Regions from separate parts of the Dokdonella koreensis DS-123 genome, predicted to be linked through region 2. Evidence: riboswitches for the same ligand, from Rfam matches in the RefSeq annotation. Region 2 holds a riboswitch; each other region holds the start of a gene.

Region 1 (9,722 bases), 2.2 Mb from region 2:
ATCGCTGCGTAGTAGCCACCCGCCGACGCCATCGCGTTGCGGTCGAACAAGCGGTAGACCATCACGCGCTGGGCGGCGGTCAGGTCGAGCGGCTCGATCGCGTCGCGCAGTGCCTCGGCCAGGCGGCCCGGGCCGATCGGAAGGCGGCCGGCGCCGATGATCGGCGACGCGGCCAGAACGGCGAAGCGATGGCCGAGCAGGAACAAGGCTTCGGCATGCCGCGTCTCGCCGCGCGTGGCGATGTTCTGCAGGGCCAGTTCTTCCTCGAGCAGGCCCTGGTCGACCAGTTCGAGCGACGCCGGACGCGGGATCGGCGCCGGATCGCCGGCATCCTGCGGTGCCGGTGCCGAGCCCTCCAGTTCCGCCAGGGCCGACTCGATCGACTGCACGAAACGATCGGTCAACGCGGCCTGCTCGCGCCGCAGCACGCCCAGCAGATCGAGGGTTGCGGCACGGTCCTCGCCGCCGCGTCCGGTCTCGCCGTGCTGCAGGTCCTGGCCCAGGCCATCGAACGCGGTCTTGAGACCGGCCCCCAGGTGCGTCGCGCTGCGCTGCACGATCCCCGACAGCACCGCCTGTGCCCGCCGCGAGAGCCGCTGGCAATCGGCCAGTTTCCGTAGCGGCGCACGTGCGCGCTCGCGCGCCGGAAAGCCTTGCGAGTGCCTCATGTCTACGTCCATGCCCCCTGACGGATACGCGGGGCATTCTGGCATGCGCCTACGGCGCACGGAAGCTGCAGCGCGGCGCTCCCGTGCGCCTCCCGGCTCAGCGCTGGGGCTGCCAGATCACCTCGACGAAGCCGGACCGGCCCGGCGTGTTGTAGCCGTGGGCCAGCTCGTAGTCGCGGCCGGTCAGGTTCTCGATGCGGGCGGCCAGGCTCCACGACGAGGTCAGCGCCAGCGAGCCGCGCAGGTTGACCAGCGTGTAGGACGGCAGCTCGATCCCGCCGACGTCGTCGCGATGGCCCGCGTAGAGCACTTCCACGCCCGCCCGGGCACGGTCGCCGAAGCGGCGCTCGAGGCGGCCGGAGAGCTTCTGCTTGGGCCGGCGCAGGAGTTCGGTGTCGGTATCCGCGTTGCGCGCGTCCTGCCAGGTGTAGCTGCCGTGGACCAGCCAGTCGCCGAAGCCGCCGTCGTAGCCGAGCTCGCTGCCGTCGATCTTCGCGCGGGCGATGTTCTCGGCCTGGAAGTCCGGACCGGTGAAGCTGATCAGGTTGCGCACCTTGGTCGAGTACAGGCTGGCCTTGAAGCGGTGCTGCTCGGCCGGCGAGAACTCGATGCCCAGCTCGGTGCTGCGCGACTTCTCCGGATTCAGGTCCGGGTTGCCGGCGTACATGCCGCCGAAGCCCGGCGAGTACTGCTCGTTCAGCGTCGGCCCGCGGAAACCCTGGCCGTAGCTGAGGTAGGCGCGCAGCCGCTCGGTGAAGCGCCAGCCGATCGCCGCCGAGCCGGTGGTGGCGTCGCCGAACACGCTGTTGTCGTCCTGCCGCAGCGAGACCTCGCTGTCGAACCGCCCGAATCCGCCCTGCCAGCCGGCATAGACGCCGGTGTTGTCGCGGCTCTTCTTGTAGCTCGGCAACCCGCTGAAGGTGTCGCGGCTCTCGCCCTGCTCGTGCAGGTAGTCGATGCCCGCGACCAGGCTCTGCGTTTCGGCCAGCGCGTAGCTGGCCTGCCAGCCGGCCGTCTCGCGGCGGGTCCGGAACAGCGTGAAATAGGCCGGTGTCTCGTAGTCCTCGCGCGCGCTGCCGAGGGTGAGCGCATGCTGCCAGCGCTCGCCCAGCCGGCCGCCGAGCGACACGCGGGCGGCCTGCTCGGTGAAATCGGAACTGCCGCCGGCGAAGTCCACCTCGCCCTGGCTGCGCAGCAGGACCGCGTCGAGCGTCTGCGTGCCGATCTGCACGTCGCCCTGCGCGGCCAGGTGCTGGTTCTCCATGCCGTGGTCCTTCGGCTCGTAGGCGAAGCCGTCGCGGTTCTGGCTCGGGAAACCCTCGTAGTCGCGCGCACCCACCTGCACGCTGAAGCCGCCGCGATCGCCGCGGCCGCCGACGCCGACCGCCGCATTGGCGTCGCCGTAGGTGCCGTAGCCGAGTGACACCCGCGGCCCTTCGAGCTTGCGCGTGAAGATCTGCACGACGCCGCCGATCGCATCGGAGCCCCAGTAGCTCGCACGCGGCCCCCGCACGATCTCGATGCGCTCGACCGCTCCCAGCGGCAGCGTCTCCCAGGTGAAGACGCCAGTGCCCAGCGCGGCGACACGGATGCCGTCGACCAGCACCAGCACGTGGTTGTTGTTGGTGCCGCGCAGGAACACCGAGGTCTGGCTGCCCGGTCCGCCGGTCCGCGCGATGTCCACGCCCGCCTCCAGGCGCAGCAGGTCGCTGACGTCGCGAGCGACGCTGGCGTCGATGTCCTCGCGCGTGATGACGCTGACGTCGGCAAGGGTGGCGTCGACCGTGCGCGCGATGCGCGAGGCGGTGACGATGACTTCCGGTTGGGTCTCCATCTCGGCCCATGCCGGGCCGGCGAGCCCGGCCAGTACGGCCAGGGACACAGGGGTGATACGCAGCATCGGTGATTCCTCCCGCAACGCGCAGATGCAAAAAGCCAGGATCGCGGGGGAGCAGCGACAAGCCGGGCCGGCGCACGGCCGCCCGAGCCCGCCCGTTGCCCGCCGCAACGCTGGAGCCGGGGACGGCGAGCGTCCCGCATCGGGCCGGTCTCCGGACTCGCAAGCGATGCCGTGGCATCGGCCGGCCCGCCTTCCCGCGCATCGCGCAGTGGCGTCTGGACCGGCGGAACTTGCTTACCGTTGCGGGGGCAGCACCGGAATTGCCGGCACGTGCGTTTGCACGGCCAGGCGCACCGGTTTCCCGTTTCATCCCGCGGTGGCGGGACACCCAAAGCGGGGCGGAGTGTAGTGGCGCCCCCCTGTGCGCCGCAACAATCACCGGAACATCCCCTCTAGGCGACGGCACCGCGCGGGTGCCGTCGCGGCCGCACGCCGGGCGCCCGCGGAACACGCGCGGCGTCCGGCCGGCGCAGCGGCGTGGACCCGGACCACGCGGCGCGCGATGCCGGTTTCCGGGCCACGCAGGATGGGCCGCCGCGACCGCGAAGGGAGCCGTCAACCGGACCGGCGACGTCTCACCGGTCCGGTTCGAAGTCGCCGGCGAAGATGCGCTCGCGCAGCAGCCCGACGTCGGCGAGCACGGCCCGATCCAGCGCCGAGAGGTCATAGCGCGTTCCGCGGTAGAAGACGACGCCGTTCATCAGCTGGTCGATCAGGCCGCCGGCGCCGCGCAGCACGGCGTCCGCCGACGGCGGCGCGTCGATCGACATCGGCAACCCGCACGCCGCAATCGGCACCGGCGCACCACCGGCCCAGCGCACCGGGGCCGGCACGGCCGCTGGCCGGCCGGTCCGCAGCACCGGGTTGGCCCAGTGCGTGTTGTTACCGGTGGTCAGGTCGGGCGCCACGCCCCAGGCCTGCGTCGCCGCCGGGCCGGCGAACAGCGTCGGCGCGCCCGGCATCATCCAGCGATCGAACGTGGACCAGTAGGTGGCCGGCGGTTGGCCGGTGGTGAGGTCGGCCCAGCCGTTGTAGGCCAGCACGTGGCCGAGCTCGTGCAGCGCGACGCTGAAGGCATCGGTGCGGTTGGCCGGCACCGGCGCGATGCGCAGGACTGGGTCCGGATCGAACCACAGCTCGTTGCGCAGGTAGTTGAGGCCGAACGTCACGATGCCGTCGGCGTCGGCGCCGTTCACGTCGACACCGGTGCGCAGCTTGTGTGCCGCCCCCTGCTCGAACGTGTCGCGCCCGCCGAAGACGCCGACGAAGGCCGTGGCGGCACTGGCGCCGTTGGCGGTAGGGACATCGGCGATCGCCACGCGGATCGCGATCGTGACCGGCGCGGTCGCGCCGAGCGCCTGCGACCAGCGCCGCCCGGCTTCCCGCAGGTGGGTGGCGACCGCGGCCCGCTCCGCCGGCTGCAGTACATCGGCACTGGGGTCGAACGTGATGTCGAAGGTGGCTTGCGCCGCCGCCGGGCCGGTGGCCGCGGCCACCAGCGCGAACAGTATCGGGACACGGTGCATGGACGATTCCCCCCAAGGAAACCCGGAACGGCCGGCGTGAACCGGACCTGGCACGTCGAACACGTCGTGGCGGCCGGCCGGCACGGCGGTCCGGCGGCACCGGCCCCCGGATGTCCGCGGGCCACGACGCGATCTTCCTGTCCTGCCTCAGGCGCAGAACGGCGGCGCGATGACGCACGGCACCGCGCGGCGAGATCAGCGCGCGCGCCGCCGCGGCGTTCCGCTCGGCCGCCCTCCGACACCCGGGCGGTCGCGCAGCACCCGCAGGGCCAGCCCTTCCAGCCGGCGCGGGCCGCCGCTGCCGTGCTGGCTCGCCAGCCGGTGCAGGCGGCCCCTGCGCCAGACGTCGAACACCCGCGGATCGATATACGAGGTGCGGCAGACGGCCGGCGTGTTGCGCAGCGCAGCCGCCACCTCGCGCACGACCGCGGCAGCGCCGGCCGCCAGCGCGCGCTCGTCGCCGGGGTCCGGCAGCGGCGTGCGAGCCAGCGCCGCGACCGCCAGCAGCGTGCCGCCCCAGGTCCGGAAATCCTTGGCCGTGAAATCCTCCCCCATCGCATCGCGCAGATAGGCGTTGACCTGCCCCGAATCGACCGGCTGGCAGACGCCATCCTCATCCAGGTACTGGAACAGCAGTTGCCCCGGCAGCTGGTGGCAGCGCGCCACGATGCGCGCCAGGCGCTGATCGTCGACGACCATCGCGTGCTCCAGCCCGCCCTTGCCGCGGAAGCGCAGCGACAACCGGCCGCCGCGCAACGACGCCACGTGGCGGTTGCGCAGGGTGGTCAGGCCGAACGAACGATTGTCGCGCGCGTAGGCCTCGTTGCCGACCCGCGCCAGGGTCTCGGCCAGGAGCGAGACGACCACCGCCACGACCTTCTCGCACGGCAGGCCGGGCAGCGCCAGGTCGCGGCGCAGCCGTCGCCGCAGCCGGGGCAGCGCCTGTCCGAACGCGACCAGGCGCACGAACTTGCTGCGATCGCGGAAGACGCGCCAGCGCGCGTGGTAGCGATACTGCTTGCGCCGCCGCGCGTCGCGGCCGGTCGCCTGCAGGTGGCCGCGCGGATCGCGGCAGATCCACACCTCGGTGTAGGCCGGCGGCACCGCCAGCGCGCGGATGCGCGCCAGCTGTGCGGCGTCGCGGATCCGTGTGCCGTCGGCATCGAGGTAGATGAAGCCCGCCCCGCTGCGCCGGCGGCGGATACCGGGCGCGTCGTCGCGCACGTGGACCAGGCCGGCCTCGCGCGCGATGGCGGCCTCGTCCTGGGCGGCCCGGTCCTGCGGCGGGCGGCGGGGCGGCTTGCGGTCACGCCGGCGGGTCGTCATGCGCGCAGCGTGCCCGGCCGCCGATGAACGACACCGCATACGGGGCCACGCCATGCGGGTTCCGCCGGCCGGCGCCGACCGCACACCGGACGAGGTGCCGGGCGCGCGGGCCGCCCGGGTCGCTTGGCGAGACCTTGCACGACGCCAGCGCGCGTTCGCGCGCGACGCGAGCAGCCCTACGACAACCCGGTCCTGCGCGGCAGCGTCCGCGTCACGCCGCGCGCTTGCGCGTGCGCGCTGCCTTCTTCGCCGCGGCCGAGCGTCCCTTGGCACCCTTGGTGCGTGCCGCCTTCTTGGCCGCGGCCGAGCGGCTGGCCGCCGTGCGCTTCTTGGCGGCGGTCTTGGCCTGCTGCGACAAGGCCGACGTGCTGGCCGAGGTCTTCGACGCATGCGTGAGCGCCTGCCGCGTGGCCGCGGACCGCTTGGCGGACGGCTTCGTGCGGGACCCGCTCTTGGCGCCGTCCTGCTCGGCCTTGCGCCGTGTCGCCGCCGAGGCCTTCTTCGGCGCGCCCACCTTCACGCCCGCGCGTCGCGCCTTGGAAAGGCCGATCGCGATCGCCTGCTTGGTGGATTTGGCGCCGTGCTTGCCCTTGCGCACGTGCTCGATTTCCTCGTGGACATAGGCACCGGCCTGGGTGCTCGGCGCCTTGCCCTGGCGTTTCGCGCGCTGGGCGCGCTCGGTCGTCTTCTTCTCCGGCATGACGGATCTCCGGTTCGGATGAGTGGGAGCCCGACTGGTAGCAGAACGCGGTCAACCGGCGGTGAACGGCCTGCCCCGCCGAACCGCGCCGTACGCTACGGCGAGGTGCCGCCCGCCAGTGCGCGGGTCGCTGCCCCGACCGCCTCGACGATCGCGTCGGGCCGGTCCTGCGGCACCTCGTGCGAGCTGCGATTGACGATGACGCGCTGGCCGCGCGAGGACGTCCCGGCCAGCGTCTCGTGCGTCGTGATCTGCGCCGACTGCAGCGCCCCGCGCACGCTTTCCCCCCCGAGGCGTAGGCGCGCCGGGCGGTCAGCACCAGGAGCGGCTTGTCACCGTGCCGCTCGTCGGCGGCCACCGGCGCGGTGAACAGCGCGGCCTTGGCTTCCGATCCGGACACCAGGGTCTGCCAGAACGCCGGCTTGGACTGGTTGGCGCGGATCGCATCGTTGATGCGCTGGCCGAACCGCGGATCGGGCGGCCGCAGGCATTGGCGCAGCTCGCCGGTCGGCTTGGCCAGCGCATCGTCCCGGGCGCCCTGCTCGCAGCGCTGCAGCTGGCGCAGCGCGATCGGCAGCAAATGGGCTTCCTTCCGCACATAGGATTCCGAGAACGCGCCGATGTTCTGCGGCGGCGGCTCGACCAGCACCAGGGCCGCGACGTCCTCGCCGTAGCGCTGGTCGTAGCGGCGCGCGATGTTGGCACCGAACGAGTGGCCGACCAGGATCACCGGCGTGGCGATGCCGGCCGCGTGGATCAACGCATGCAGGTCCTCGACCTCCGCCTCGACGTCGCGCGGCAACGGGCCGGCATCGCTGAAGCCGTAGCCGGCCCGATCGTACGAGCACACGCGCTGGCGGGCCTGCAGCATCGGCTGCACGCGCCACCACGCGAACGAGTCGGCCCCGAACCCGGCTTCCAGGACGACCGTCGGCGCACCCTGGCCGCTGCAGCGCAGGTTGAGCATCCGCCCGGCACCGATGTCGACGCGCCGTGCCGGGTCGGCATAGTCCGCGGCCGGCCGCTTGGGTGCGGCGACGGCGATGTCGGCCTCGGGCTCGGGCTCGGCCGGCACGGACGGCGCGGCGAGGGACAGCGAGACGAGCAGCGTGAGCGACATCCGGAACGTTCGATGCATGACGGGCGCGATGAGGGGTATGGCCTACCCCGCGATGATAGGGCCATCGGCGCCGGTTTCGCGCCGGTTGCGGACCGGCGCGACGCCGGCCACGCACGAGGCGATGCGCCATCCGTGACGGCGGCCTCAGTCCGGGTCGAGCAGCCGCGGCCCGCTGCCCGCCTTGCCGAGCGCGTCATCCGGATTGCGCAGCGGGCAATCGCCGGTCGTCAGGCACCCGCAGCCGATGCAGCGGGTGAGCTGGTCGCGCAGGCCGGTCAGGCGGGCGATGCGCGCATCCAGGTCGCCGCGCCAGGCCTGGGACAGCCGGCGCCAGTCGGCCGCCGTCGGCGTGCGCGCGTCGGGCAGGCTGGCCAGCGCGTGCCGGATCTCGGCCAGCGCGATTCCGGCGCGCTGGGCGACGCGGATGATCGCCACCCGGCGCAGCACGTCGCGCGCATAGCGGCGGTGGTTGCCGGCGTTGCGCCGCCCCGCGATCAGGCCCTTGGCTTCGTAGAAATGCAGCGTCGAAACGGCCACTCCGCTGCGCGCGGCGACCTCGCCGACCGACAGGTCGGCCTGTACAGGACCTCGGGGCATGGCATTGACCTCAACTAATGTTGAGGTTTTAGCATCGCGCGCTCTCCCATGCCAGTCACCCGCCCATGAAGACCCCGCCGTCCCCGCGCTCCGCCTCCACCGTCCATTCCCTGCCCCCGCCCGCCATGCCCGGCGAACTGGCGGTGGGCCTGATCTACGGGAGCACGCGCGAAGGCCGGTTCTGCGACACCGTCGCCCGCTGGGTCGGCGAGGAGATGACCGCGCATGGCGGCTTCCACGTCGACCCGATCGATCCGCTGGCCCTGCAGTTGCCGGCACGCCACGAAAGCGTGGCGGGACCGGCGACGCTGGCGCTGCGGCGCCGCCTGGCCGCCGCCGACGCCTTCGTGATCGTCACGCCCGAGTACAACCACGCCTACCCCGCCTCGCTGAAGTTCCTGATCGACTCGGCCTATCGCGAGTGGTGCGCCAAGCCGGTGGCCTTCGTCTCCTACGGCGGCATTTCCGGCGGCCTGCGCGCCATCGAGCAGCTGCGGCTGGTGTTCGCCGAGCTGCACGCGGTGACGCTGTCGGACACGGTCAGCTTCGCCAACTGCTGGTCGGCCTTCGACGCGCGCGGCCGCCCGGTCGACGAGCAGGCCGCACGGCGCGCGCTTTCGGCGCAGCTGGGCAGCCTCGGCTGGTGGGGATCGGTGCTGCGCGACGCGCGCACGCAACGACCGTACGAACAGGCCGCCGCCTGACCGGCCCGGCCACGCCGGCCCTTGCCACCCGGCCGGTGGGGCCGCGCCCCTTGAAAAGCGCAGCGGGCGGCTCGACAGCGTGGCGACACCGCCGCGGTGATCCCACCGCCGTGGCGCCACCCCCATCAGGAGCCGGCATGTCCCTCTCGCTGCATCGCCTCACCGTTCCTACCTATCTACGCGGCCTGCGGACGCTTTCGCACTACCTGGACAAGGCCGCCGAGCATGCGCGCGCACAGGCCACCGACCCCGATGCCCTGGCCGCCGCCCGTCTCGCGCCGGACATGCTGCCGCTGGCCGGGCAGGTCCAGCGTGCCAGCGACACCTCGAAGAACGCGATCGCGCGCCTGCTCGGCGTCGATCCCCCGCGCTTCGAGGACACCGAGACCACGCTCGACGACCTGCAGGCCCGCATCGCGCGGACGATCGCCTACGTCGAGGCCGCCGACGCGGCCGCGATCGACGCCGGGGCCGGGCGCGAGATCACGCTGGCCTTCGGCCAGCTCAAGAAGACGTTCGATGGCGAGGACTTCGTGCTGTCCTTCGCGCTGCCGAACTTCCAGTTCCACGTCGTCACGGCACACGCGATCCTGCGCCAGGCCGGCGTACCGATCGGCAAGCTCGACTACCTCGGCGCGGCCTGATCGCCGTGCTGCGATGCGGCCGGGGACCTCGCCTGCCGGCGTGGCCCTTCGCAGGAAAGGCCTGACCGGCACGAAGCCGCGGCGGCGGTACCGGCGCAGGCCGGACGGACGCCCTGCGGCCGGCCGATCAGCCGGCCGCGTCGCCGGCCGGCGTCTCGACGAAGTACGGGACGACCTCGCCCTTGAGCTTGACCGTCATCGGACGGCCGCGGCGGTCGAGCGCGCGACCGGCCGCGACCCGCACCCAGCCCTCGCTGATGCAGTATTCCTCCACGTCATGGCGCTCGCGCCCGTTGAAGCGGATGCCGATGGGGCGTGCAAGAAGATCGGCATCGTGGAACGGGCTGCGCGGATCGACGCTGAGGCGGTCGGGAAACGTATCGGTCATGACGGGACTGGCTGGAGACGGAAAGGCGATTCGGGCGCCGGAACCCGAAAGCGTAGCGTGTCGCGCCGCTCGCGTCGCCCACCCGGCGGCGATCGGCCGTCCCCCAGGCCGCGTCCGCCGGTGCGCCCCCGGACGGCGGCGCCGGTCCG
Region 2 (9,722 bases):
CTCGTGCGTCGGCGTCGGGCCGCCGTTGTCGGCCAGCGGCAGCAGGCGCGGATCGGCGGTCAGCGTGTCGGCCGGCAGCGTCACCGTGGCGTTGACGCTCTGCACCAGGTTGTGGCTGCCGGTGACGATCGTCATCAGGCTGCTCTGCTCGGCGCCGGCGATGTCGCGCCCGGCCGGTGCCTGGTTGGCGGCGACGATCGCGCTGTGCATCGTGACGGTATGGGTCGGATAGGTGGCGATGTGCAGCAGGCCGCCGCCGTTGCCGTGGCTGGTATTGAACGCGATCGTGCTGTTGGCGATGTTCAGCGGCGCCCACAGCGACAGGCCGCCGCCGGAGACCGGCGGCAGGCCGGCCGGCACGTCGGCCGCCGTGGTGCCTTCGCGCAGCAGGCCGGCCCGGGCCGCCGCCAGTTCGCCGGCAGTGGTCGAGCCGCTGCCGAAAGCCAGTTCCGCCCGGTTGCCGCTGACGGTGCTGTTGACCACCACGGACGGTACCGCCTGGTTGCTGGTGCTGTGGATGCCGCCGCCGTAGACCTGGCTGGAGCCGGCGGCGCGGTTGTCGTAGACGCTGCTCTCGGTGAGGGTGAGCACGCCGTTGGCGCCGTAGAGTGCGCCGCCCATGCCGACCACACCGCCCGACACGCTGTTGCCGTACAGCCGGCTGCGCGTGACGGTCAGGTTGAGGTTGGCGAGGCCGGCGCCGCCCTGGGCGCCCTGGCTGATGCTGACCGCGTGGTTGTCGCGCAGCACGCTGTCGGTCACCGTCAGGCTGGCATGGGCGAACACCGCGCCGCCGAGCACTGCGCTGCCGGTGCTGACGTTGCCGTAGACCTCGCTGCGCAGCAGGTGCAGATTGCCCTTGCCGAAGCTGAAGCCGTTCATCGCCATCAGGCCGGCGCCGGCCACCTGGCCGGTCGGCGCGTACAGGATGCCGCGGTTGTCGTGGACGACGCTGTCCTCGGCGCGGATGTCGCCGATGTAGGACAGCACGCCGCCGCCGTACTGGGCCGTGCAGTCGTGCAGGGCGACGTGCCTGAGCGTGACGTTGTCGATCGCGAACACGCAGCCGCCGACGCCGGGCAGGCCCAGCACGTTGGTCGGCGGCGAGCGGCCGTGGCTGACGGTCAGGCCTTCCAGGGTCAGCGTGCCGGAGCGGAAATTGAAGAGGACGTAGTCGCTGTCGGTGCCCTGGATCGCCAGCCGGTCGGCACCGGGGCCGGTGAAGGTCAGGTCGAACGCCGGGCCGCTCGGGTTCACTTCATCGATGGTGCCGATGACCACCGGGCCCTGGGTGAGCGCGATCGCCGGGCAGTCGAGCCCGCTCAGATCGATCACGTCGCCGTGCTGGGCGGCCGCGACGGTGCTGCGCAGGCTGCCGGGGCTGCCGTCGTCGAGGCAGTGCGTGACCGTCCGGGTCGCCGCGAAGACCGGCGCACAGGCCGTACAGAGGAGGACCGCCAGGGCGGCGGCGAACAGCGAGCGAAGGCAAGCGGATCTCATCGGGCGACCTCGGATAGGGCAGCGGATGCACCGGCGCGATCGCCGGCACATGACGGCCGAATCTAGCCGCGCCGCGCGCCGCTCATCTCGACCGTCCCTTGCCGTTTCCTTTTCGCTCGCTACAAGCGGCTGATTCGCCTGGTTTCACCGCTTCGGCGCGCTGGCCTGGGCGGTCCTCTCCAGCGTGCCCGGCCAGCCGGACGGCAAGCGCGCATTGAGCGGCGGCCGGTCCAGCGCGGGCGGGATCGTGCGTTCGCCGGCCAGCGCGCGGGCGCGGGCCAGTGCCAGCCGCCAAGGCTCGACCTGGCCGAGCGCGTGATAGAGCCGCGCCTGCTGCAGCGCGCACTCGTAGTCGCGATCGGCCCAGGCGGCGGTCTGGCCGATCACGCGCGCGGCCTCGGCCAGGTTGCCCGACTCGATCAGCACGCTGCCGTAGGCGCCGGCGATCTGCGCGACGTCGGCGGGCGTGGCCAGGCGCGTGGCGAACGCGAGCGCGGCCTCGAAGCGGGCGTTCGCGTCCGGGCGCTGCTCGATCGCGGCCTGCTCGGCCTGGGCCAGCTCGGCCAGGACGACGATGGCCGGATCGTCCCGATCGGCGGCCCAGGCCGCGAAGGCCTGCTGTTCGGTGGCGGCCTCGGCAGCGGCGCCCTGGCCCCGCAATGCATGGACCCGCGTCAGCCAGCCGATCGCCCGGTTGCGCGCCGGCATCGGTGCCGCCAGTTCGGGCCGGGCCAGGTGCGCCAGCGCCTGGGCCGCCAGCGTGGCGGCCTGTTCGGGCCGTGCCAGCGCCAGGGCCAACTGCGCCTGGTTGACCAGGGCGCCGGCATAGACGTCGGGCACCTTCTGCGGATCGAGGCTGGCGACCAGCGCGTCGAGCACCTGGCCGGCTTCCTCCAGCCGCCCGTTGGCGAGCAGGGCGCGCGCCTCCTGGCGCGTCAGCAGCTGGCGCTGGCGCGTGCTGTCCAGGCGCTCGGCCTGCGCGTGGGCATGACGGGCGACGGTCAGTGCCTGGTCGGGCTCCAGCAGGACCAGGTGCATGTGGATCTGGTTGCCGAGCGCCGCCAGCAGGGTTTCGCTGGGTGCGAAACGCTCCAGCCGCGGGATCGCGCGTCCCAGCAGCGTCTGCGCCTCGGCATAGCGGCGGCGCAGGATCAGGCTGGCTGCCTGGTTGGCCTCGACCCGTGCCAGTCCCAGCGTATCGCCGGCGAGCTCGAGCGCCACGCGCGCCTGCGCGAAATCGCTGTCGGCGGCATCGTCCTGGCGGGCCATCGTGTGCAGCGCGGCCCGGCTGGTCAGCGCGCGGCCGTAGATCAGCGGCTGGTCGTTGCTGCGCGCCAGCTGGACCAGCTCGTCGAGCCGCGCCAGCGCCGCGTCCGTCTGCTGGACCTGGGTCAGGATGACGACCAGGCCGTGCAGCGCGTCGCCGTGCGTCCACACGTCCAGCGGGGCCTGCGCCGGATTGTCGAGCACGGCCTGGAACAGCGTGCGGGCGCGATCGATGTCGCCGCCGACGCGCGTGATCTCGGCCAGGCGCAGCAGCAGCGGCGGCTGCGCCTGCAGGTCCGGCGGGGCGGACTCGATCAGGCGGCGCGCGGATTCGTAGTCGCGGCCGTAGATCGCCGCGTCGATGCGCGACACCAGCACGTCGGCCCCGGGCGGCTCCCGGTTGCGGACGTCGGCCACCTGCGGCTGGCCCAGCAGTACCAGCAGCCGGTCGGTGGCCGCGCGTGCGCTGATCGCCGCTTCGTCGGCATGGGCTTCCACTTCGCGCGCCGCGCCGTCGCGATCGGACAGATCCAGGTGCAGTCGCCAGCCGCCGGCGATCCGCCGCAGCGACGGGACGACCACGTAGCGGACGCCAGTGGCCGCCTGCACGGCGGCCGGATCGGCAGCCACGGTTCCGTTGCCGGTCAATGCCAGCACGTTGTCGGCCGGGATGACGGTCAGTCCCGATTCGCGCAGCCGCGATCCGATCAGGTCCATCAGCCCGAGGCGCAGCCAGTTCCATTCGCTGTCGGCCGCCGCGTCGACGCTGACCGGCAGGACGGCGATGCCCTCGATCCGTCGCGGCGCCGTGGCGGCGTCCGTCGCGGCCGCGTCCGGCGGCGCGGTGTCCGGTGCCGGCGCGACCAGTGCCAGGCGCAGCGCGACCGCCAGGGCGACGCCGGCGGCCAGGACGGCTCCGACCAGCACCCACGGCCGCCGCGGCGGTGCCGGATCGCGTGCCGGCGCCGGCGTCCGCGCGGCGTCCGCGGCCTCCAGCGCCTCCACCGGTTGCACCTCGGCGACCCAGCGGTAGCCGAAGCGCGGGATCGTCCGGATGATCTCCTGGTCGCTGCCGCTGTCGCCGACCGCGCGGCGTACCTTGCGGATCAGCTGGTCGATCTGGGCATCGGTGACGTCGGTCCGGCCCCAGACCGCTGCACTCAGTTCGTCGCGGCCGACCGCCCGTTCGCGGTGCTCGAGCAGCCAGGCCAGGCAGTCGAACATCCGCGGCGACAGCACCAGCAGCCGGCCGGCGCGGTAGAGCTCACGCGTGGCCGGATCGATGCGGTAGGCGCCGAAGCGCAGGATGGGAGGGGCGGCGGACATCGGCCGCAGTGTAGCCGGCGTGCCGGGTGGCTGCAGGACGCTCACGAAAGCGTTCGTGCAACGGACGGCGCCCGTTGCGGGGCCGGAACCGCGGCGCGCGTGCGCCGCCAGCGGCGGGCGTCACCGCGGCCGGGTGCCGGTCGCCGGTCCGGCTCAGGGGGCCGTGCCGGTCCGCGGCCGCGGTGGGTCGGACGCGCCCGGGCGCCGCGCGTAATGCTGTGCGATCACCGCGCAGGCCATCAGCTGCAACTGATGGAACAGCATGATCGGCAGCACGATCATGCCCAGGCCCGGATGGCCGGCGAACAGGATCTTGGCCATCGGCACGCCGGTGGCGAGGCTCTTCTTGGTGCCGCAGAAGACGATCGTGATCTCGTCCTCCTTGGCGAAGCCGAGCAGGCGGCTTCCCCAGGTCGTGAGTGCCAGCATCAGCGCGAGCAGCAGCACGACGCAGGCGAGCACGGCCAGCAGCGACGGCGGCGGCACCTGGCGCCAGAGACCTTCCGCGACCGATTCGCTGAAGGCGACGTAGACCACCAGCAGGATGGTGCCGCGATCGGTATAGGCCAGCAGCCGGCGCCAGCGGGCCACCCAGGCGCCGATCCAGGGCCGCAGCAGGTGGCCGGCGACGAACGGCACCAGCAGCTGCAGCACGATGTCGCCGATCGCCTTCACCGGCGAGCCGGTGCTGCCCTGCGCGGCGACCAGCAGCGCGACCAGCAGCGGCGTGGCGAACACGCCGAGCAGGTTCGACGCCGACGCGCTGCAGACCGCGGCGGGCACGTTGCCGCGCGCGATCGCCGTGAACGCGATCGACGACTGCACCGTGGACGGCAGGCAGCACAGGAACAGCAGGCCCAGCGCCAGGTCGGCCGGCAGCAGCGTACCCGCCAGCGGCCGGAAGGCCAGGCCCACCAGCGGGAACACGACGAAGGTGGTCAGCAGCACCACCAGGTGCAGCTTCCAGTGCAGCAGGCCGGCGATGATCGCATCGCGCGACAGGCGCGCGCCGTGCAGGAAGAACAGCAGCGCGATGCCGGCGATCGTGAGCCGGTCGAAGAACACCGCGGCGCGTCCCTCGCACGGCAGCAGCGAGGCCAGCGCCACGGTGGCGATCAGGGCCAGGGTGAAGCCGTCGAACAGCGTGCGCAGCAGTTTCATCGGGGGCGCGGCAAGGGCGGGCGGCCGTGCATCGCGCGGCGGCGGCATGGCGGGAACGCGTGCGTGGCCGTGCCGGCCGGGGCGCGGCGTGGCCGGCGTGCGTCGGCATGCGGCGGGGACGGCCCGAAGGACGGCATCCGCGCGTCGCCGGCGCGGTCAGGTACGGTCATTGTCTGGTCCGGCAACCCGGCGTCGGTCGCGCAACTTACCCTGTCTTCGCCATCGCGGCCAAGGACACCCCGCTGCGTGAAGGCCCCGGCGCCGCGCGACGCGGTGCCGGGGCGGCGATCCGGTCCGGCGGGCCATCACGCCGCCGCCGGGCATGACGGCGATTGACTTTGGCCGTCTAGACGGCCACCATCCACGCCGTCGTGGTTTTCATCTTTTTATCCGAATAGAAAGATGAAATGAAAAGGGAAGCCGGTGCGAATCCGGCGCTGCCCCGCAGCGGTATGTGGAAACGACCGCCGTTCCATGCACTGGAGCCCCGGCTCCGGGAAGCGACGGCCACTAGGCGGGCCCCCCGGCCCCTGTCCACGAGCCCGAAGACCTGCCTCGGCCGGAAGGCGCCTGCCTTTCGTTTTCGACCTGGGGCCTCCGCGGGGAGGCGTCACGGGCATGACGTGCCGCGCACGCAGCGCAGCGCGTGTCGTCCCTGCGCGCCGCGTCCTGCGGCGCCGGATGCGTCGTGCCCGCGCGCCCACCGTGCCGGCTCCGGATCGCCCGTGGGGGCGAAGGTCGCCGGCGTGGCGGTTCCGGTTCGCAAGCCGGAGGTTCCGGTGCGCCGTTTCCTTCGTTCCTCTGTGTATCGCATTCGCACCTGCACACGAGGAATTGCAACGATGACCACTGTTACTTGCCTGGGTTTTCCCCGCATCGGGGCCAAGCGCGAACTCAAGCGTGCGCTGGAGGCGCACTGGCGCGGCGAGGTATCCGCCGAGGAGCTGGCCGCGACGGCGGCGCGGCTGCGCCGCCGTCACTGGGCGCTGCTGAAGGAGGCCGGCGCCGACACGGTGCCGTGCAACGACTTCTCGCTGTACGACCCGATGCTCGACACCGCATTCGGATTCGACGCGATCCCGGCGGCGGCGCGCCCGCTGGCCGATGCCGACCCGCTGGCCGGCTACTTCGCGCTGGCCCGCGGCGTGCAGCGTGACGGCATCGACCGTCCCGCGCTGGAAATGACCAAGTGGTTCGACACCAACTACCACTACCTGGTGCCGGAGCTGCAGGCTGGCCAGGCGTTCGGCCTGCGCGGCGACAAGCCGCTGGCCGAATTCGCCGAGGCGCGCGCGCAGGGACTGGACGCGCGTCCGGTGCTGATCGGGCCGGTCAGCTTCCTGCTGCTGTCCAAGACCGTCGACGGCAGCGACCGCCTGGCCCTGCTCGATCGCCTGCTGCCGGCCTATGCCGAGCTGCTCGGCCGGCTCAAGGCGGCCGGCGCCGGCTGGGTGCAGATCGACGAGCCCTGCCTGGTGCTGGACCTGGACGCCGCGGCCCAGGCCGCCTATCGCCACGCGTATGCGGTGCTGGCCGGCGCCGATCGCCCGCGACTGCTGCTGGCGACCTACTTCGGCGGGCTCGGCGACAACCTCGCGCTGGCGACCGGCCTGCCGGTCGAGGGCCTGCACCTGGATCTGGTGCGTGCGCCGGAGCAGCTCGACGGCGTACTCGCCACGCTGCCGCCGGAGCGCGTGCTGTCGCTCGGCCTGGTGGACGGCCGCAACATCTGGCGTGCCGATCTCGATGCGGCACTGGCGCTGGCACGCCGTGCGCGCGACCGGATCGGGGCGGAGCGCGTGTGGCTGGCGCCGTCGTGCTCGCTGCTGCACGTCCCGGTCGATGTCGCGTCCGAGAACGGCCTCAACCCCTCGCTGCGCAGCTGGCTGGCCTTCGCGCGCCAGAAGATCGAGGAACTGCGCGTCATCGCCGATGCGCTGGACGGCAGCGAGGCGGCCGACGCCGCACTGGCCGCGGCGCGGGCGACGCTGACCGCGCGGCGCCTGTCGCCGCTGGTCCACCGGGCCGAGGTCGCCGCCCGCGTCGCCGGAATCGACGCGGCGCTCAGCCGGCGCCGCTCCGACTACGCGACGCGCCGGGTCGAGCAGGCACGACGCCTGGGCCTGCCGCCGTTCCCGACGACGACGATCGGTTCGTTCCCGCAGACGGGCGAGGTCCGCGAGGCGCGTGCGCGCAACAAGGCCGGCACCTTGCCGGACCGCGACTACGAGGCCTTCCTGGAGGCGCAGACCGAGCAGTGCGTGCGCATCCAGGAAGCGATCGGCCTGGACGTGCTGGTGCACGGCGAGTTCGAGCGCAACGACATGGTGGAGTACTTCGGCGAGCAGCTCGACGGCTTCGCGTTCACGCGCAACGGCTGGGTGCAGAGCTACGGCTCGCGCTGCGTGAAGCCGCCGATCATCTACGGCGACGTCCGGCGTCCGCAGCCGATGACGGTGCGCTGGTCGGCCTATGCGCAGTCGCTGACCACGCGGCCGATGAAGGGCATGCTGACCGGTCCGGTGACCGTGCTGCAGTGGTCGTTCGTGCGCGACGACCAGCCGCGCGCGCAGACCTGCCGGCAGATCGCGCTGGCGCTGCGCGAGGAGGTGCTGGACCTGGAGGCCGCCGGCATCGGCGTGATCCAGATCGACGAGCCGGCGCTGCGCGAAGGCCTGCCGCTGCGGCGCGCCGAGTGGGATGCCTACCTGGCCTGGGCGGTGGAGGCGTTCCGCATCAGCGCCGCGGGCGTGGCCGACGCGACCCAGATCCACACCCACATGTGCTACTCGGAGTTCAACGACATCATCGACGCGGTGGCGGCGATGGACGCCGACGTGATCTCGATCGAGACCAGCCGCTCGCGCATGGAGCTGCTCGACGCGTTCGCGCGCTTCCGGTACCCGAACGAGATCGGCCCGGGTGTTTACGACATCCATTCCCCACGCGTGCCGTCGGAAGCACAGATGCTCGACCTGCTGCACAAGGCCCTGGCGGTGCTGCGGCCCGAGCAGCTGTGGGTCAACCCGGACTGCGGCCTGAAGACGCGCGGCTGGACCGAGACGCGGACGGCGCTGGAGGCGATGGTGGCGGCGGCACGCGCATTGCGTGCCGGCCTGCCGGTGCCGGCGGCGGTGGCCTAGGTCGGGATGCGTCCGCGGCGCCGGCCGGAGTCCGGTGCCGCGGAGACGGCCGGTTGCAACGGAATGCCGATGGCAGGGCAGGGTGCCGCCCTGCCGTCGGCGGCCGAGGCCGGCGCGCCGCTTCGATGCGCGAGCCGGCAGTGGCCGGGCCGGTCGTGCGCGCCGTGCCGTCCCGCAGCCGTCGCCGCGGTGCCGCGATCAGAACGCCTCGTCGAACGCGACCTCGCCCTGCACGCCGACCTGGTAGGCCGAGACGCGGCGCTCGAAGAAGTTGGTCAGCTCCTGCACGTCCTGCAGCTCCATGAACGGCAGCGAGTTCTTGACGCCGTAGCGCTTGGGCATGCCGAGCTTCACGAAGTGCTGGTCCGCGCAGTATTCCAGGTACTGGCGCATGTCGCGGGTGGAGATGCCGGCGACGCCGCCGGCCAGCACGTCCTCGGCGAACTGCGTCTCGCAGTCGATCGCCTCGGCGAGCATCGCGTAGACCTGCTCCTGCATCTGCGCGTCGAACAGGTCCGGCTCCTCGTTGCGCACGGTGCGGATCGCCTCGAACGCGAACGCCATGTGGCAGCTCTCGTCGCGGAACACCCAGTTGGTGCCCGAGGCCAGGCCCGGCAGCAGGCCGCGCGAGCGGAAGAAGTAGACGTAGGCGAAGGCGGCGAAGAAGAACAGGCCCTCGATGCAGGCGGCGAAGCAGATCTGGTTGAGCAGGAACTCGCGCCGCTGCTCGCGCGTCTCGATGCGGTCCAGGTGCTGGATCGAGTCGATCCACTTGAAGCAGAACTCGGCCTTCTTGCGGATCGACGGGATGTTCTCGACCGCGGCGAACGCCTGCACGCGCGCGTCCGGATCGGGCATGTAGGTGTCGAGCAGGGTCAGGTAGAACTGCACGTGCAGCGCTTCCTCGTAGAGCTGCCGCGACAGGTACATGCGCGCCTCGGGCGAATTGAGGTGCTTGTAGAGGTTGAGGACGAGGTTGTTGGAGACGATCGAGTCGCCGGTCGCGAAGAACGCGACCAGGCGATGGATCAGGTGGCGGTCGGCCGGCGACATGCGCGAACGCAGGTCGGTGACGTCGATCGAGAAGTCCACCTCCTCGACGGTCCAGGTGTTGCGGATCGCCGCGCGGTACATCTCGTAGAACTCGGGGTAGCGCATCGGCCGCAGCGTCAGTTCGAAGCCGGCGTCGAGCAGGTGGTGTTTCTTGAGCGGCGGTTGGGCGGACATGGGGTACTCGGGTTCGGTCGATGGGGCGCCGCGTGCGGCGCCGTGCGGAAGGCCGCTGCCGCTGCATGCCGCCGCGCGCCCGGCAGGGCGCCCGGCGGC
Region 3 (9,722 bases), 670 kb from region 2:
GCGGGCGGCGGCGGTCGCCACCGCTTCGCTGAGGCTCAGCTCCGATCCGGTCATGTACGGGTTGGAGGTCCTGAGCACGTCGGTCAGGAACGCATTGACGGCCGCCGTATCGGCCGCCGCCCGCCGCGCCTGCGCCGCCTGCCACGCTGCCGCGGTGCCGGCCACGAGCACGGCGGCCACGGCCAGCGCGGCGAGGCCACTGGCAAGGCGATGGCGCCCGAGGAACTTCCCCAACCGGTAGCCGACCGAGTCGGGGTGCGCCTGCACGGGACGGCCCTGCAGGTGCCGCCCGAGATCGTCGGCCAGCGCCTGCGCCGATCCGTAGCGGCGCTCCGGCTGCTTGTGCATCGCGCAGGCGACGATCCGCTCCAGGTCCTCGCCGTGGATCGATCGCGCCGGCCGCCGGTTGCCGGCCGCCGCCGGCAGCGGTGCACGCCGCAGCAGCGGCGGTGCGGTCTGGCAGACGATCCGCTCGATCTCGGCCGGGCTGCAGCCCTCCAGCCGGTAGGGGCGAGCGCCGGTCAGCAGCTCGTAGAGCATCACGCCGAGCGAATAGACGTCCGAGGCGGTGGTCGGCGGTTCCAGCCGCAGCTGTTCCGGGCTGGCGTAGGCCGGCGTCAGCGCCGGCGCGCCGTGGCGCGTCAGCCCGGCCGCGTCGTCGGCGTCCGGATCGAGCAGGCGGGCGATGCCGAAGTCGAGCAGGCGCGGTTCGCCGTCCGCGTCCACCAGGATGTTCTGCGGCTTGAGGTCGCGATGCACGATCAGGTGCCGGTGCGCCGCCTGCACGCCGTCGCAGACCTTGCGGAACAGCGCGATGCGCGCCCGCGCATCGAGGCCGGCACGCTCGCAATGCTCGAGCAGCGAGCCACCGTCCACGTACTCCATCACCAGGTACGGCAGGCCGCCGACACTGCCGCCGTCCAGGATGCGGGCGATGTTCGGGTGCTCCAGCCGCGCCAGCAGGCGGCGCTCGTTCTCGAAGCGCGCGACCAGCTCGCCGCGGCGCGCCGGGTCGAGCAGCAGGTGCTCGGCACGGACGAACTTGATCGCCACGCGCTGCTCGTAGGCGCCGTCGACGCGCTCGGCCAGGAAGACCACGCCCATGCCGCCGGCATCGAGCAGGCGCAGCAGCCGCCACGGGCCGAGCCGGTCGCCCGGCACCGGCAAACCGGTCAGCGCCGCGCCGCCCGGTGCCAGGAAATCCTCCGCCGGTTCCAGGCCACCCAGCAGCTGGCGGGCACGGGCCGCCACGGCCGCCGGCACCGCCTGCTCGGCGAGCCAGGCAAGCCGGCCCGCCGCCGGCAGGCCCAGGGCCTCCTCCAGCAGGCGCATCGCCGCGATCTCGGTTTCCAGGTCCACGCCGCCCTCCCCCAGCGGTCCGGTTCCGTCGCGGCAGTGTAGGGCGTTCGGCAGGCCGGCGGAGACCGGTACCGGTGCTGCGGCTCATCGCAGGATCGGTCGCAGGCTCTACACTTGCGCGATGGGTGCTTCCGTCACGCAGCTGCTATCGGACTGGCGCGCCGGCGACGCCGGCGCACGCGATCGCCTGGTCGCCGTGCTCTATCCGGAGCTCAAGCGCCTGGCCGAACAGGCGTTTCGCCGCGAGCGCGGCAACCACACCCTGCAGCCGACCGCCCTGGTCAACGAGGCCTGGCTGCGGCTGGCCGGCATCGAGACGCTCGCCGGCGGCGATCGCGGCGCCGTGCTCGCGGTGGCCGCGCGCCTGATGCGCGAGATCCTGATCGACCATGCGCGGCGCCGCGCCGCCGCCAAGCGCGACGGCGGCGAGCGCGTCACCCTGAGCGGGCTGGAACTCGCCGGCGACCAGGCACTGGACCTGGTCGATCTCGACGGTGCGCTCGAACGGCTCGAACGGCTCGATCCGGTCAAGGCACGGATCGTGGAACTGCGCTACTTCGGCGGCCTCAGTATCGAGGAGACCGGCCAGGTGCTCGCGCAGTCGCCGGCGACCGTCAAGCGCCACTGGCAAGCCGCGCGCATCTGGCTGTTCGACGCGCTGGGCGGGACCGCCTCGCCGTCGCCGGCCGGCTGAGCGCGGCGCATGCCGGCGGCGGACGGCCGCATTCAGCCGGCTTCGGCGAGCAGCTTGATCACGCTGGAGAAATCCAGGCCGCCGCGGCCGGCACGGGCGTTGAGTGCGTACAGGTTGCGCGCCAGCTCGCCCAGCGGAATCGGCGCGCCCACGCCCATCGCCGCTTCCGCAGCCAGGCCCAGGTCCTTGAGCATCAGGTCGCTGCCGAAGCCGCCGCTGTAGCCGCGCGAGGCCGGCGCGTTCTCGAGCACGCCCGGCCACGGGTTGCAGACCTCGGTGGCCCAGCTGCGGCCGGTGCTGACCGCCATCATCTGCGACAGCGCCTTCGGGTCCAGGCCGTGCGCGGCGCCGAGCGCCAGCGCTTCGCCGGTGGCGGCCATGATCACGCCCAGCGCCATGTTGTTGCACAGCTTGGCGACCTGGCCGGCGCCACTGGCGCCCATGTGGAAGATGTTGCGGCCCATCGCCTGCAGCAGCGGGCGCGCGCGTTCGAGCGCTTCGGCCTGGCCGCCGACGATGAAGGTCAGCGTGCCGGCCGTCGCGCCGGCGGTGCCGCCGGACACCGGTGCGTCGATCATCGCCTGGCCGCGCTCGGCCGCGGCCGCGGCGACCTTCTGTGCCGAGGCCGGCGCGATGGTGCTGCAGTCGATCACCAGCGTACCCGGCGCGATCTTCGCCAGCAGGCCGTGCTGGCCGAGGTACACCCCTTCGACGTGGCGGCTGGCCGGCAGCATCGAGATCACCGCCTCGGCACCGTCCACCGCGTCCGCCGCGCTCGCCGCCGCGCGCGCGCCGAGCGCGACGGCGGCCTCGACCGCCGCCGGCACCAGGTCGAACACCCGCAGCTCGTGGCCGGCCTTGAGCAGGTTGGCGGCCATCGGGCCGCCCATGTGGCCCAGTCCGATGAAGGCGATGCGGCTCATGCGCGCGGCTCCGCGGTGGCGCCCAGGTCGGCGAGCGGGTGCGGCTGCGCCGGATCCGGGGCGTGGAAGAACGGTTCGGCCCAGGCCGCGCTGGCCTGCGCCAGCGTCGCCGGGTTCCAGTGCGGACTGCGGTCCTTGTCGATCAGCAGCGCGCGGATGCCCTCGGCGAAGTCGCCGTGCGCGGCGCAATGCAGCGAGGTCCAGTATTCCAGGCGAAACGTGTCGGCCAGCGACAGCGTGGCCGCACGCGCCTGCAGTTCGTAGCCCAGCCGCGCCGAACCCGGCGAACCGACGGCGAGGGTCTTGCGTGCGATCTGCAGCCAGCCGTCATCGGCATCGATGGCCTCGATGCGCGCGACCAGTTCTTCCAGCGAGGCGGCCGCGCAGATCGAGGCGATCCGCGCGGCATGCTGCTGCAACGGACCGGCCGGCACCGGCTCGGCCTGCGCCTGCAACAAGGCGCTCACGGTTTCGCGGTCGCGCGCGGCATCGCCGCTCCACGCCACCGCGGCCAGTGCGTCGAGCACCGCCGCGCGCCGTACCTCGGGCACGTAGTGATCGGCCAGGTCCGCGTGGATCGCATCGCCGGCATTGAGCGGCGCGCCGGTCAACGCCAGGAACAGCCCCGCGCGCGCGGGCACGCGCGCCAGCAGCCAGCTGCCGCCGACATCGGGATACAGGCCGACGGTGATCTCCGGAAACGCCAGCCTGGAGCGCTCGCTGACCACGCGGTGGCTGGCGCCGGCCATCAGGCCGATACCGCCGCCCATGACGATGCCGTGGCCCCAGCACAGCAGTGGCTTGGGATAGGTGTGGATGCGGTAGTCGAGCCGGTACTCGGTTTCGAAGAATGCCGCCGCATGGCGGTTGTCGCGCGGATCGCCGCCGCCGGCCTCGCGCCACTGGCGCATGCCGCGGTACAGGCCGTGCAGGTCGCCGCCGGCGCAGAAAGCCTTCTCGCCCGCGCCCTGCAGCCACACCGCCGCCACGGCCGGATCGGCGGCCCAATGCTGCAGCTGCGCGTCGAGCGCGTGCGCCATCGCCAGCGACAGCCCGTTGAGCGTACCCGGCGCATTGAGCGTGGCGATGCCGATGCGGCCGTGCACACCGGCGCGCTCCTCGAACAGCACCGGTGCGATGGCCGGCGCGTCTTGCAGGCTCATGTTCATGCGTTCTTCCACTGCGGCGCGCGCTTTTCGAGGAACGCCGCCACGCCTTCGACCTGGTCGGCGCTGTCGAACAGGTCGACGAAGGCCTCGCGCTCGTGCACCAGGGCGGTCGCGTGCGGCTGGCTGCGCGTGGCCTGCACCAGCGCCTTGCATGCGGCCACGCTGGTCGGGCTCTGTTTCCCGGCCTGCCGGCCCCACTCCAGCGCGCGCGCCAGGGCCTGGCCCTTGGGCACGACCTCTTCGACCAGGCCGATGCGCAGCGCGGTCGCCGCGTCGATGCGCTCGCCGAGCAGGATCATGCGCTTGGCCCAGCCCTCGCCGACCAGGCGCGGCAGGTTCTGGGTGCCGCCGGCGCAGGGCAGCAGGCCCACAGTCGCCTCCGGCAGCGCCAGCTGCGCCTGTTCCTCGGCGATGCGCAGGTCGCAGGCCAATGCGCATTCCAGGCCACCGCCCATGGCGTAGCCGTTGATCGCGGCGATCGACACGCCACGGAACGCACTCAGGGTTTCGAAGGCTTCGCCGAAACGGCGTGCGGCTTCGCGCGCGCGGGCCTTGTCGCCGTCGGCGAACTGCTTGAGGTCGGCGCCGGCGCTGAAGAACTTCTCGCCCTCGCCGACGATCACCATCGCATAGATGTCGCGGTCGGCGTGGAGCGCGCGGACCAGGTCGCGCAGCGCGGCCAGGCTGTCGCGTGTCCAGGTGTTGGCTGGCGGGTTGCTCAACGTGACCACGGCGGCGTGGCCGTCGATCTCGATCCTGAGCCCGGTCCAGTCGCGGCCACGGTGACTATCGATAACGGCAGCGCTCATCGCAGTTCCTCTTCGGTGTTCAGCAGGTGGCGCGCGACGATCACGCGCATGATCTCGTTGGTGCCTTCCAGGATCTGGTGCACGCGGCAGTCGCGCAGCAGCCGCTCGATCGGGTACTCGCGGATGTAGCCGTAGCCGCCGTGGATCTGCAGCGCCTCGTTGCAGATCGCAAAGCCGGCATCGGTGGCGAAGCGCTTGGCCATCGCGCACCACACCGTCGCGTCGCCGCTGCCGGCGTCGAACTTGCGCGCGGCCGTGTGCACCATCTGCCGTGCCGCGACCAGCTGGGTGGCCATGTCGGCCAGCTTGAACTGCAGCGCCTGGAACTCGGCCAGCTTCTTGCCGAACTGGCGGCGCTCGCCCATGTAGCGGCGGGCCGCGTCGAGCGCCCCCTGGGCCGCGCCGAGCGAGCAGCTGGCGATGTTGATCCGGCCGCCGTCGAGGCCCTTCATCGCGATCTTGAAGCCCTCGCCTTCGCCGCCGAGCAGGTTCGCCGCCGGCACGCGCACATCGCTGAAGCTGATGCCGCGCGTGGGCTGGCTGTTCCAGCCGAGCTTCTCTTCCTTGCGGCCGTAGGCGATGCCGTCGCTGTCGGCCGGCACCGCGAACGCGCTGATGCCGCGTGCGCCCGGTCCGCCGGTGCGTGCCATCACCACCAGCACGTCGGTCGCGCCGGCGCCGGAGATGAAGGCCTTGGCGCCGTTGAGCACGTAGTGGTTGCCGACGCGCTCGGCGCGCATCGCCAGCGCGGCCGCGTCCGAGCCGGCCCCCGGTTCGGTCAGGCAGTACGAGGCGAGCTTGGCCCCGCTCGCCAGGGCCGGGCCCCAGGCCGCGCGGACGGCGTCACCCGCATGCGCGACGAGCATCCAGGCCGCCATGTTGTGGATGCTGATGAAGGCCGCCGTGGACGGATCGATCGCGGCCAGTTCCTCGAACACGATCGCCGCGTCCAGCCGCGTCAGGCCGGCGCCGCCGGCCGCCTCGGCGATGTAGAGGCCGCAGAAGCCGAGGTCGCCGGCCCTGGCGATCGCTGCGCGCGGGAACGTGCCCTCGGCGTCCCAGCGCGCCGCGTGCGGCGCCAGCTCGGCTCGCGCGAAGTCGCGCGCCGCGGTGCGGAACGCGAGCTGGTCCTCGCCCAGGCCCGGATCAACCGTCGTCGATCGGAAGTCCATGACGGCGGCCGTCATTTGAGGCTGATCGTCGTGTTCACGCCGGCCGCCGGTGCCGTGTCGTCGAACCAGCGCGCGGTGACGGTCTTGGTCTGCGTGTAGAACGTGACGACCTGCTTGCCGTAGGGCCCGAGGTCGCCGAGCTTGGACGCGCGCGAGCCGGTGAACGAGAACAGGGGGACCGGCACCGGGATCGGCACGTTGATGCCGACCTGGCCGACGTCGATGTCCTCCTGGAACCGCCGCGCGGCCGCACCGGACTGGGTGAAGATCGCCGTGCCGTTGCCGTTGGGATTGGCGTTGACGAGCGCGATGGCCTCCTCGAGCGTGTCGGCCGCGAGCAGCACCAGCACCGGGCCGAAGATCTCCTCGTCGTAGATGCGCATGCCCGGCTTCGCGCCGGAGAAGATCGTCGGGCCGACGAAGTTGCCGCGCTCGTAGCCGGGCACCTCGGGCCTGCGGCCGTCGAGTTCCAGCGTCGCGCCCTCGTCCACGCCCGCGGCGATCAGGCCTTCCACGCGCTCGCGCGCGGCGCAGGAAATCACCGGACCGACGTCGGTGCCGGGTTCCACGCCGGCATTGACCTTGAGCGTCCGGGCCTTGGCGACCAGATCGGGAATCCAGGCCCGCGCCGCGCCGACCAGCACCGCGGTGGAGGCCGCCATGCAGCGCTGCCCGGCCGCGCCGAACGCGGCACCGGCCAGGGCGTTGAGGGTCTGTTCCTTGTTGGCGTCGGGCAGCACTACGGCGTGGTTCTTCGCGCCCATCATGCACTGCACGCGCTTGCCGGCCTGCGAGGCGCGCCGGTAGACGTGCGTGCCCACGCGGGTGGAACCGACGAAGGACACTGCCTTGACGTCGGGGTGGTCGCACAGCGCGTTGACGACCGCCTCGCCGCCGTGCACGACGTTGAGCACGCCGGGCGGGATGCCCGCCTCCAGCGCCAGCTCGACCAGGCGCATCGTCACCAGCGGGTCCTGCTCGGACGGCTTGAGCACGAAGGTGTTGCCGGTGGCGATCGCCATCGGGAACATCCACAGCGGGATCATCGCCGGGAAGTTGAACGGCGTGATGCCGGCGCACACGCCCAGCGGCTGCAGCAGCGTGTAGGTGTCCACGCCGCCGGCGACGTTGTTGGCGAACTCGCCGAGCTGCAGGTTGCCGATCGCCGCGGCATGCTCGACGACCTCCAGGCCGCGGAACACGTCGCCCTCGGCGTCGGCCAGCGTCTTGCCCTGCTCGGCGGTCAGGATCGCCGCCAGTTCCTGCAGGTGCGCGCGGATCAGCTGCTGGTACTTCAGGAAGATGCGCGCCCGCGCGCCGATCGGCGTCCGGCGCCAGCTGGCGAAGGCCGCCTGGGCCGCGCCGATCGCGGCGTCGACCTCGTCCGCGGTCGCGAACGGCACGCGTGCGAGTACGGCCTGCGTGGCCGGATCGACCACGTCGCGGAACTCGAGCGAACGGGATGGGACGAATCGGCCGCCGATCAGCAGCTCGACGACGGGGACGGCCGTGGCGGCCGGGCTGGTAGCGTTCATCAGGTTGTGCTCCGTATCGCTCACCCGCGAAGGCGGATGCGAGGAGCACGGACGGGCACGGCACGCGGACGGCAGCTTCAGCCCGTCCGGTTGCCCACCGCATCCGAGGACGAAAGATCCCAGGCCGGTATCCGGGCTTGCGAGCGATGCGGAACGCATCGGCCGATCGCCTTCCCACGCCCGAAGGCGCAGTGGCATTTCGATCGGCCTTGACTCGCTTACCGTTGCGGGGGCAGCGCCGGATTCACACCGGCTTCCCGTTCAACCCTGCGGCGGCAATCGCCGCGGGGCACCTGAGACCGGGGCAGTGTATGCGCTGGCGCGCGACAGCGGCAAGCGGCAGCGGGCGGGACGCTAGGGCGTGTCATCAATCCCCCGGCAGGTCGCGTTGGCCCTGGAAAGTCGTCAGGGGGTGGTGTGTGGCGCCGCGCCTGACTGGCCGTCAGGTCAAGCCGCGCAACGCACGCTGGCGGCTTTCCAGGGCCAACCCGTAGGGCCGCTCTTGCGTGCGCCCGGGACTGCGTCATCGCTCGGGCGTGGACCCACGTCCACTTCCTCCCTCTTCCTTGGCCCGGACGCACGCAAGAACGGCGCGGCCTACCGAGGGATTGATGACACGCCCTAGTCCCGGTCGGTCCGCGTGCCGACCTCGATCAGCTCGCCGTCGTCGCCGATCCGCACCTGCACCTCGATCGGCCGGCAGCATACCGCGCAGTCCTCGACGTAGGCCTGCGAGCCGGCGGAACGATCGATCGTCGTTTCGAAGCCCTCCCCACAGTAAGGGCAGTGGATCACCACGGCTTCAAGCATGGTCGCGCTCCGGCAGGAACAGGGCGATGACATCGTTGAGGAAGCGCTGGCCGTCCACACTGGTGCGCAGCAGGCCCGGCGCGTCGTCGAACCAGCCACGCTGGTGCGCGGCGGCCAGCGGCGCCGCGAGCACCGCCGGCGCAAGCCCGGTGCGCTCGGCGAACTCGCCAGCCGGAACGCCGTCGATCAGGCGCAGCGCGTTCATCATGTACTCGAACGGCAGGTCGGCTGCCACGATCACAGCATCGCCGACGATCCGGCGCGGCGTCGCGGCGTGCTCCAGATATGCACGCGGCGTGCGCTGCTTGGCGCGGCGCCGGACCGTGCCGGCTGCCGCGTCGGTCAGCTTGCCGTGCGCACCGGCACCGATGCCCAGGTAGTCGCCGAAGTGCCAGTAGTTGAGGTTGTGCGCGGCGCGCCGGCCGCCCTGCGCATAGGCCGACACCTCGTACTGCACGTAGCCGGCCTCGGCCAGCCGCTGCTGGCAGTGCTCCTGCATGTCCCAGGCGCTGTCGCTATCGGGCAGCGGCGGCGGTCGCGCCGCGAACAGCGTGTTCGGCTCCAGCGTCAGCTGGTAGTGCGAGACGTGCGGCGGCGCCAGCGCGATCGCCCGGTCGACGTCGGCCCGCGCGCCGGCGAGGTCCTGCTGCGGCAGCGCGTACATGAGGTCGATGTTGATGTTGTCGATGCCGGCCGCACGCGCCTCGCCGATCGCGCGCTCCGCATCGGCCGCGCTGTGGATGCGGCCGAGCCGGTGCAGCATCGCGTCGTCGAAGCTCTGCACGCCGAAGCTGATGCGGTTGACGCCGGCCGCGCGATAGCCGTCGAAGCGGCCGTGCTCGACCGTGCCCGGATTGGTTTCCAGCGTCACTTCGGCGCCGGGCGCCAGGGACAGCCGCGCGGCGACACCGTCGAGGATGCGCCCGATCGCCGCCGGCGCGAACAGGCTCGGCGTGCCGCCGCCGAAGAAGATGCTGGCCAGTGGCCGACCGGGCACGGCAGCACCGAAATCGGCCAGGTCGCGGTCCAGGTCGGCCAGCAGGGCGTCGACGTAGGCCTCCTGCGGGATGCCCTCGCGCACGGCGTGCGAGTTGAAGTCGCAGTAGGGGCACTTCTTCACGCACCACGGGATGTGGACGTAGAGCGAGAGCGGTGGAGCGGTCAGCGGCATCGGGAGCGGGCGTGGCGCCCGGAAACGGGCGGACCCAGGGTGGGGCCGCCAGCGCCGGGGCGCAAGCGGCCGAACGGGAA

The links. Region 2 has a riboswitch for cobalamin ahead of metE (5-methyltetrahydropteroyltriglutamate--homocysteine S-methyltransferase). Riboswitches for the same ligand answer to the same signal wherever they lie in the genome.
Region 1: it holds a riboswitch for cobalamin, as region 2 does, so the genes downstream of both, I596_RS11405 (TonB-dependent receptor domain-containing protein) here and metE (5-methyltetrahydropteroyltriglutamate--homocysteine S-methyltransferase) in region 2, are expected to answer to the same signal.
Region 3: it holds a riboswitch for cobalamin, as region 2 does, so the genes downstream of both, I596_RS04705 (CoA-acylating methylmalonate-semialdehyde dehydrogenase) here and metE (5-methyltetrahydropteroyltriglutamate--homocysteine S-methyltransferase) in region 2, are expected to answer to the same signal.

The regions. Positions count from the first base shown of each region.
Region 1 is NZ_CP015249.1:2,806,209-2,815,930, forward strand. Features, by position in the region: gene I596_RS11400 (DUF1631 family protein) at 1-668, opposite strand, end outside; gene I596_RS11405 (TonB-dependent receptor domain-containing protein) at 766-2,568, opposite strand; cobalamin riboswitch at 2,694-2,915, opposite strand; gene I596_RS11410 (hypothetical protein) at 3,144-4,094, opposite strand; gene I596_RS11415 (DNA topoisomerase IB) at 4,290-5,420, opposite strand; gene I596_RS18980 (DUF6496 domain-containing protein) at 5,632-6,120, opposite strand; partial or broken gene I596_RS18985 (alpha/beta fold hydrolase) at 6,446-7,258, opposite strand; gene soxR (redox-sensitive transcriptional activator SoxR) at 7,385-7,837, opposite strand; gene I596_RS11440 (NADPH-dependent FMN reductase) at 7,903-8,541, shown strand; gene I596_RS11445 (DUF1993 domain-containing protein) at 8,679-9,185, shown strand; gene I596_RS11450 (DUF3297 family protein) at 9,313-9,573, opposite strand.
Region 2 is NZ_CP015249.1:528,427-538,148, forward strand. Features, by position in the region: gene I596_RS02040 (choice-of-anchor Q domain-containing protein) at 1-1,500, opposite strand, end outside; gene I596_RS02045 (winged helix-turn-helix domain-containing protein) at 1,645-4,137, opposite strand; gene I596_RS02050 (bile acid:sodium symporter family protein) at 4,246-5,253, opposite strand; cobalamin riboswitch at 5,609-5,825, shown strand; gene metE (5-methyltetrahydropteroyltriglutamate--homocysteine S-methyltransferase) at 6,096-8,396, shown strand; gene I596_RS02060 (ribonucleotide-diphosphate reductase subunit beta) at 8,595-9,623, opposite strand.
Region 3 is NZ_CP015249.1:1,202,672-1,212,393, reverse strand. Features, by position in the region: gene I596_RS04735 (serine/threonine-protein kinase) at 1-1,359, opposite strand, end outside; gene I596_RS04730 (ECF-type sigma factor) at 1,481-2,053, shown strand; gene mmsB (3-hydroxyisobutyrate dehydrogenase) at 2,086-2,976, opposite strand; gene I596_RS04720 (enoyl-CoA hydratase/isomerase family protein) at 2,973-4,139, opposite strand; gene I596_RS04715 (enoyl-CoA hydratase) at 4,142-4,954, opposite strand; gene I596_RS04710 (acyl-CoA dehydrogenase family protein) at 4,951-6,126, opposite strand; gene I596_RS04705 (CoA-acylating methylmalonate-semialdehyde dehydrogenase) at 6,138-7,661, opposite strand; cobalamin riboswitch at 7,767-7,973, opposite strand; gene I596_RS04700 (CPXCG motif-containing cysteine-rich protein) at 8,283-8,471, opposite strand; gene hemW (radical SAM family heme chaperone HemW) at 8,464-9,642, opposite strand.